2 regions of the Neorhizobium sp. PAMB6716 genome follow, and region 1 is predicted to be linked to the other one. Evidence: predicted binding sites of a transcription regulator. Region 1 holds the regulator's gene; the other holds the start of a gene.
What was found. Region 1 encodes LexA, which represses DNA repair genes until DNA is damaged. Its sites were predicted from a motif close to TGTTCNNNNTGTGTTCNG; they were not measured.
Positions count from the first base shown of each region.

Region 2: the regulator LexA is predicted to act here: its motif matches at 1,643-1,660, upstream of AC4CWH_RS09455 (DNA polymerase IV).

Region 1 is NZ_CM177835.1:1,473,665-1,476,870, reverse strand. Features, by position in the region: gene kdsA (3-deoxy-8-phosphooctulonate synthase) at 1-291, opposite strand, end outside; gene AC4CWH_RS07070 (VOC family protein) at 294-1,160, opposite strand; gene lexA (transcriptional repressor LexA) at 1,330-2,049, shown strand; gene AC4CWH_RS07060 (ComEC/Rec2 family competence protein) at 2,030-3,206, opposite strand, start outside.
Region 2 is NZ_CM177835.1:1,931,092-1,934,297, reverse strand. Features, by position in the region: gene AC4CWH_RS09460 (L,D-transpeptidase family protein) at 1-215, opposite strand, end outside; gene AC4CWH_RS09455 (DNA polymerase IV) at 346-1,638, opposite strand; gene AC4CWH_RS09450 (hypothetical protein) at 1,759-2,403, opposite strand; gene AC4CWH_RS09445 (DUF3572 domain-containing protein) at 2,400-2,708, opposite strand; gene AC4CWH_RS09440 (response regulator) at 2,836-3,206, shown strand, end outside.

The DNA.
Region 1 (3,206 bases):
AAAGCCGAACTCGGCCTTGAGATCGGCAAAGATCTCCATGGCCGTCTCAAGCCCGATGCCGCGTTTGCCCGCAATCGAGGTGCGATTGGCCTTGTCGAAGGAGGATTTGTAGACAAGGCCGATGCCGAGATCATCGCAGATTTCCTTGACGGCGCCGGCCATCATGAAGGCGTGGTCGCGGCTTTCCATCTGGCAGGGGCCGGCGATCAGCGACAGGCGGCCGGTGTTTGAAAAAACGACGCGGGCCGAACCCTCGCCGACGGATACCTCTGCATTGGCTGTGACGGCCATGATCACTCCTCAAACACGAAAGCAGCGCCCTGACCGGGGGCTGCGGCAACGACGATGCGCGTGCCTCTTTTCTTAAAGGCCACGTCATTAGCAGCAAGGCAATCTGCTGTCACGGCAAGATCAGAGGTGGCAAACACCAGGGCAGCGCCGCAAAGCCCGCCGGCGGATGGGGAGAGATCAATGCCGAGTTCGTCCGCAACACTCTGCCGCGACGACAGCGCAACATGTCCATTCCGCGCCTGAAAGACATGACCCGAGGCATCCGCAACTGCTTTGGTTTCCAATACAGTCTCGAGAACAGGCAGCGCAGCGATCGGATCATCTGCGGCAAGCCACACGCCCCGCAACCCGACCACGCCGTTTTGATGCCGCTCCAGATGCGCCCTGTCGGCCGGCAAGGGATTAAGCCGCTCGCAGGCGAACAGGAAAAATTCGGGAGATCCGGTTTCGGCGAAGGCCAGCCTGAAGCGTGCGATCACCTCATGCCCGTCCGCCGTCAGCGCCGCGCGGGAAAATTCAAGGATCTCGCCGGCGGACCGACCTGCTCCGACAAACCGCGTGTGGTCTCCATCGGCATCCGGCGAAGCGACCACGAGGCCAGAAAATCCATCGTCCCCACAGGCGGCACGGAAGGCGAGATCTCGCCCGGTAAAGACGTTGCCCTCTCCTGCCGTGCGTTCGGCAACAGCGCGGTCGCGGATCGCCAATGGCTCCAGATACAGGCCATCGGAGAGAAACACGCAGGCATTCTGCGTCCCAAACGGATGCTGCGCATCCGGCGCCACGGTAAAACCGAGCGTCCCCAGCCGCTGGCGCGCCACCGCCAGCGTGCAGACGGGCATGACAAGATGATCGAGCGGGCGGACCATGATTCTCTCCTTCAACGATGCGGGCGGCAGTGTAGCGCCGGATAAGCGCTTGAATATCCCGCACGCTTTCAGCAATCAGCGTTTTATCCCCGGCTTTTGAGGGCTTGCGGAACACATATGGAACATATAGTGTCTGTTCTGGATTTGTTTCCACTTCGAGGTTGTCTTCATGCTCACACGCAAACAGCAGGAACTGCTCCTGTTTATTCACGAACGGATGAAGGAATCCGGTGTACCGCCCTCGTTCGACGAGATGAAGGATGCCCTCGATCTGGCGTCGAAATCGGGCATCCACCGCCTGATTACCGCGCTTGAGGAGCGTGGCTTCATTCGACGGCTGCCGAACCGGGCGCGGGCGCTTGAGGTGATCAAGCTGCCGGAATCCTATTCGCCGCCGGCCCAGCCGCGTCGCGGGTTTTCGCCCAGCGTCATCGAAGGCAGCCTCGGCAAGCCGCCGGCCACACGCCCTGCCCCGCCAGCTCCGGCTGTCGAAGAATATACGGGCTCTGCCACCGTTCCCGTCATGGGGCGTATTGCTGCCGGCGTGCCGATCTCGGCCATCCAGAACAATACCCATGCCATCAGCGTGCCGATCGAGATGCTGGGCACCGGCGAGCATTACGCGCTGGAGGTAAAGGGCGACTCGATGATCGAAGCCGGCATCATGGATGGCGACACGGTGATCATCCGCAATGGCAGCACGGCGACGCCCGGTGATATCGTCGTGGCGCTTGTCGATGACGAGGAAGCGACGTTGAAGCGCTTTCGCCGCAAGGGCGCCTCGATTGCGCTTGAAGCGGCCAACCCCGCTTACGAGACCCGCATTTTCGGGCCGGACCGGGTGAAAATCCAGGGCAAGCTTGTCGGCCTCATCCGCCGTTACCACTAAGCAGTTCGAAAACCGGTTGCGGCAACGTTTCGTCAAAGATGCGCTGCCGCCAATCATAGGTTCGGTGAACGCTCCAGGGGCGTTTGTTGCCGATGCTTGCGCCGGTTGCCTGCCAATCCCGGCGGTGACTGCTTCCGGCAAATCGGATTTCAAGGGCTCCTGTCTTGCGTAGCGTCGATTCCGTCAGCATCAGCGCGCCGGAGCGGCAGGTTTCGAATCGGGCACGGGCGGCAATCACGACGTCGGCCGTATCGCAGGCGGTTCCCGCATAACGCGGGTCATCGATGGTGGCGATTCGCACTTTTTCCAGCGAACGGGCAAAACAGCCGAGAGCGGCAATGCAGGTGAATTGACCGGGAGGAGCGCTGGTCAGGGCTTTGTCCATGGCAGTGGCAGCCGCTCGCTGCTCCTCTTTGGTCAAGGGCGGATCTGGTGGCTTTCGGGGGGAAACGCCTGTCTCGGTTCGGCCAGAGTTCAAGTGAATCGCGTCAGCGTCTGATGGGCCTGCTCCGTGTCCTTCCTCGGGAACGACCGCGCGGATGTCTGTGGCGATCTCTGATTCGGGCGTGTCTGCATCGGCTCCCGTCTGGCGGCTGTGTGCTGCATCGGCGCCGGGTTGTGCATGAGCGCTCTTCGCGGTGCCGGGTGGTAAGTCTTGCGGTTTTGCCGCGGTGTTGCGCCGGGGCATGATCGGCGCAAGCGTATTGTCGATGATGAGGGCATTCTGCCACTGGCGATAGATGAAATCGGGTGGTGTCCGGCGGTTGGTGGCGGCCGTCTGTCCGTCGATGAGAGCGACGAGGCTTGCGTCTTCAGAAATCAAGAGGCTTGGACGCGGGGCATCGTCAGGCCAGAACGACAAAATGAGTGCTGCCGCCATGACCGGCAGGCCGAACAGTTTTAGCCGTGTGCGCAGGAGGACCAGAATCAGAAAGCCGAGCGAGGCTATGGGCAGGAACCAGCCATGCTGCCGCCCAACCGGGGCGTCTCCTCCCCAACCCGCCACCGTCTCGGCAACGGAGATAACCAGCTCAACGCCAAAACCCATCAGTTTCAGGAACGGCGCCTCCAGCCCGAACGGCATCAGCAGCATGGCAAGCATGCCGAAGGGCATGACGATCAGCGATATGATCGGCATGGCCGCGAGATTGCCGGCA
Region 2 (3,206 bases), 460 kb from region 1:
TTTTCGAGCACGGAAAAAATGCCCGTTGGCGTGTCGTGCCCCGGCTTGCCGGTGGATACTTTCGAGGTCGCGACGATCATATCGCCGTCATAAACCGTCAGGCGCTGGCTGTCGGTGGAGACGATGATCTGCAGGGTACGGGCCTCATCGGCCGCCACTGCCGGAAGGGCCGCCCCTGACATCAGCACAAGCGCGATTGCGGCGGATCTCAACATGGCAAACCTCTTTACGCAGTAAACAGAGAAGCAGCCTATGCAGACAAGTTTAACGAAGTTTTAGAAAAGCCGGCGGTCGTTTGGCTGGAGTGTGGACGTCGTCATCACGTTGCGGTGATGGAACACGCCATCAGCGTTTTGGACGCACGGCACCAAATGTGTAACCCGTCTCGACGGCGGTCTTGCCGAACTTTTGGCGAAGCTTGTCCATCGCCGCTTCCGCCGCTGCCCGCCGCCCCGCCTGCTCATCGACAAGGTCGGGCGGATCGGCCCGCGTGGGGTCGCTGAGGTCGGTCACGCCGATGCCGATCAGGCGGAATTTCGCGCCGTCGGTTTCCTTTTCCAGCAGGCTGAGACCGGTGCGAAAGATCCGGTCTGCCAGCTGAGTCGGGTCTTCAAGCCGGCGGTTGCGGGTGCGGCTCTTGAAATCGGCGGTCTTCAGCTTCAGCACCACTGTCTGGCCGGCAATCTCCTGATGTTTCAGCCGGGCCGACACCTTTTCGGAGAGACGGCGCAGGATCGGCACCAGATCCTCGAATCGCGAGATATCCTCGAAAAAGGTGGTTTCGGCGGAAACGCTTTTTGCGGCTTCATTGGCATGCACGGTGCGCTCATCGATACCGCGGGAAAGGCGCGACAGCCGCTGACCCATGGCGCCATAACGGCGCATCAGGTCGGCCTCCTGCATCACCTGCAGCTGCCCGATGGTGCGGATGCCATCGGCCTCCAGCGTGGTGGCAAGGGCGCGTCCCACACCCCAGATGGTGGTGACGGGGCGGGGCGCAAGAAAGGCCACGGCCTCCGCCTGGCCGATCACCGAAAAGCCACGCGGCTTGTTGAGGTCTGAGGCGACCTTGGCGAGGAACTTGCAGTAGGAGAGGCCGACCGACAGCGTGATGCCGATTTCCTGTTCCACGCGCTTGGCAAGCCTTGCCAGAATGCGTGCCGGTGGATCGTGGTGCAGGCGTTCCGTGCCGGAGAGATCGAGGAATGCCTCGTCGATGGAAATCGGCTGCACCAGCGGCGTCAGTTCCTGAAAGAGCGTGCGCACCTCGCGGCCCACCTTGCCGTATTTTTCCATGTTGGGGGGAATGACCACCGCATCGGGACAGGCCTCCAGCGCCTTGAACATCGGCATGGCCGAGCGCACGCCGCTGATGCGGGCAATGTAACAGGCGGTGGAAACGACGCCGCGCTTGCCGCCGCCGATGATGACAGGCTTGTCGGCGAGATCAGGATTGTCGCGCTTTTCCACGGAGGCGTAGAAGGCATCGCAATCGATATGGGCCAGCGTCAGGTCGTAGAGTTCCGGATGGTAGACAAGGCGCGGGCTGCCGCAGGCGCGGCAACGCCGGTTGCCGGCCGGCTGGCCGGTCAGGCAGTCGCGGCAGAAGCCGGGATCATGGGCAGCAGGTTGGGTCATGGCCGGGAACAAATGTTGAACATCTGCACCATACGTGTGGCAAGCCCCGCGCACAAGCACTGCCAGAGGACGTTTAGCGACAGGCTTGTGGATGGCGGCAACTGAATCCGATCTGGCCGGCTAGACGGTCTGAAAATGGCGAAGAATATGGCCTTCGGCATCGGCCCAGTCGCTGGCCTGCACCACATGCGGGCCGGGTTTTGGCGCGTGGCGGTGCATCTCGCTTGCGGGCATCAGGTGAACGAGCAGGCATTCCGGCACGCTGTCTGCGACCGACACGTGGTTATGCGCCATGTCATCGATGAAGGCGACGGGCAGGGAGCGGTTGCCGTGCAGGCGCTCGATGACAGGGCCTTTGGGGCTTTCGGTGGCGAGCAGCGGAAAGGTGAGATCCAGCCGGTCGAGCAGGCGGCGGCGCATCTGCGTGTAGCGCGGCGGCATGGCTGTCAGAAACACAACGTCGGCCGTCTCGCCGATGCGCTGCAGCGCCGAGACGGCATCGCCGAAGGGAACCTGCCAGGTCTCCTGCGCCTCGAAGAAATCGAGGATCAGCTTGCTCACCAGCGCATCCTCGACCGGTGCCTCATCAAGCGCCGAGACGATGTTGCCCTGCAGCCGGTAGGAGCGCGGCACCAGCCGGTGCCCGAGGCTCGTCAGGTAGCTTTCAAACGGGGTGAGGAATTCCAGCACCACGTCGTCCACGTCGCAGACGGCCAGCGGTCGGTCGGTGAGGTGCACATGATCGAGGTCGACAATCTCGCTCACTCGTAATCTCCCGAGGCAAGGCCCGGCCCGGAATAGTGATGCCAGGCCGCCACCACCGCATCCGGCTTCCACTGGCGTGCTTCGCAAAAGGCGAGAAGCGTCGGTTCATGCGCCATGATGAAATCGATCATGCCGGCCAGAAAACCAGGGTCGCCGATGGCATTGCGCAGCTGGTCCACCTGCAGGCCGGAGAGCGCCAGAAAGCGGCCGAACATGTCCGGCTCCTCCGCCAGCCATTGAAGAACGGCAGCGGCCGTTTCCTCCGGCTTGGGCAATGCCGATGTTTTTCCCGTGTCGAGGCGCATATGTTTATAAATTACCTTTTCTTCAACCAAATGCCTTTAGTCTCCATCCTGCCGAATGAATGGAATCGGCCATGATGCGAGCTTATATCTCAAGGTGAAGCTTGCAAGGCTGGATAGGGATGATGTTATGCCCAAAAGGGTCATGATTGTCGAAGACAATGAGCTGAACATGAAGCTCTTCCGCGATCTGATCGAAGCCTCTGGCTATACGACGATCCAGACGCGCAACGGCATGGAAGCGCTGGATCTGGCTCGAAAGTATCGACCGGATCTGATCCTCATGGATATCCAGCTGCCGGAAGTGTCGGGGCTGGAGGTGACGAAGTGGCTGAAGGAAGACGACGAACTGCACGTCATTCCGGTCATTGCCGTCACCGCCTTTGCGATGAAGGGAGACGAGGAGCGCATTCGCCAGGGCGGCTGCGAGGCCTATGTCTCCAAGCCGATTTCCGTGCCGAAATTTATCGAGACCATCAAGACATATCTGGGCGACGCCTG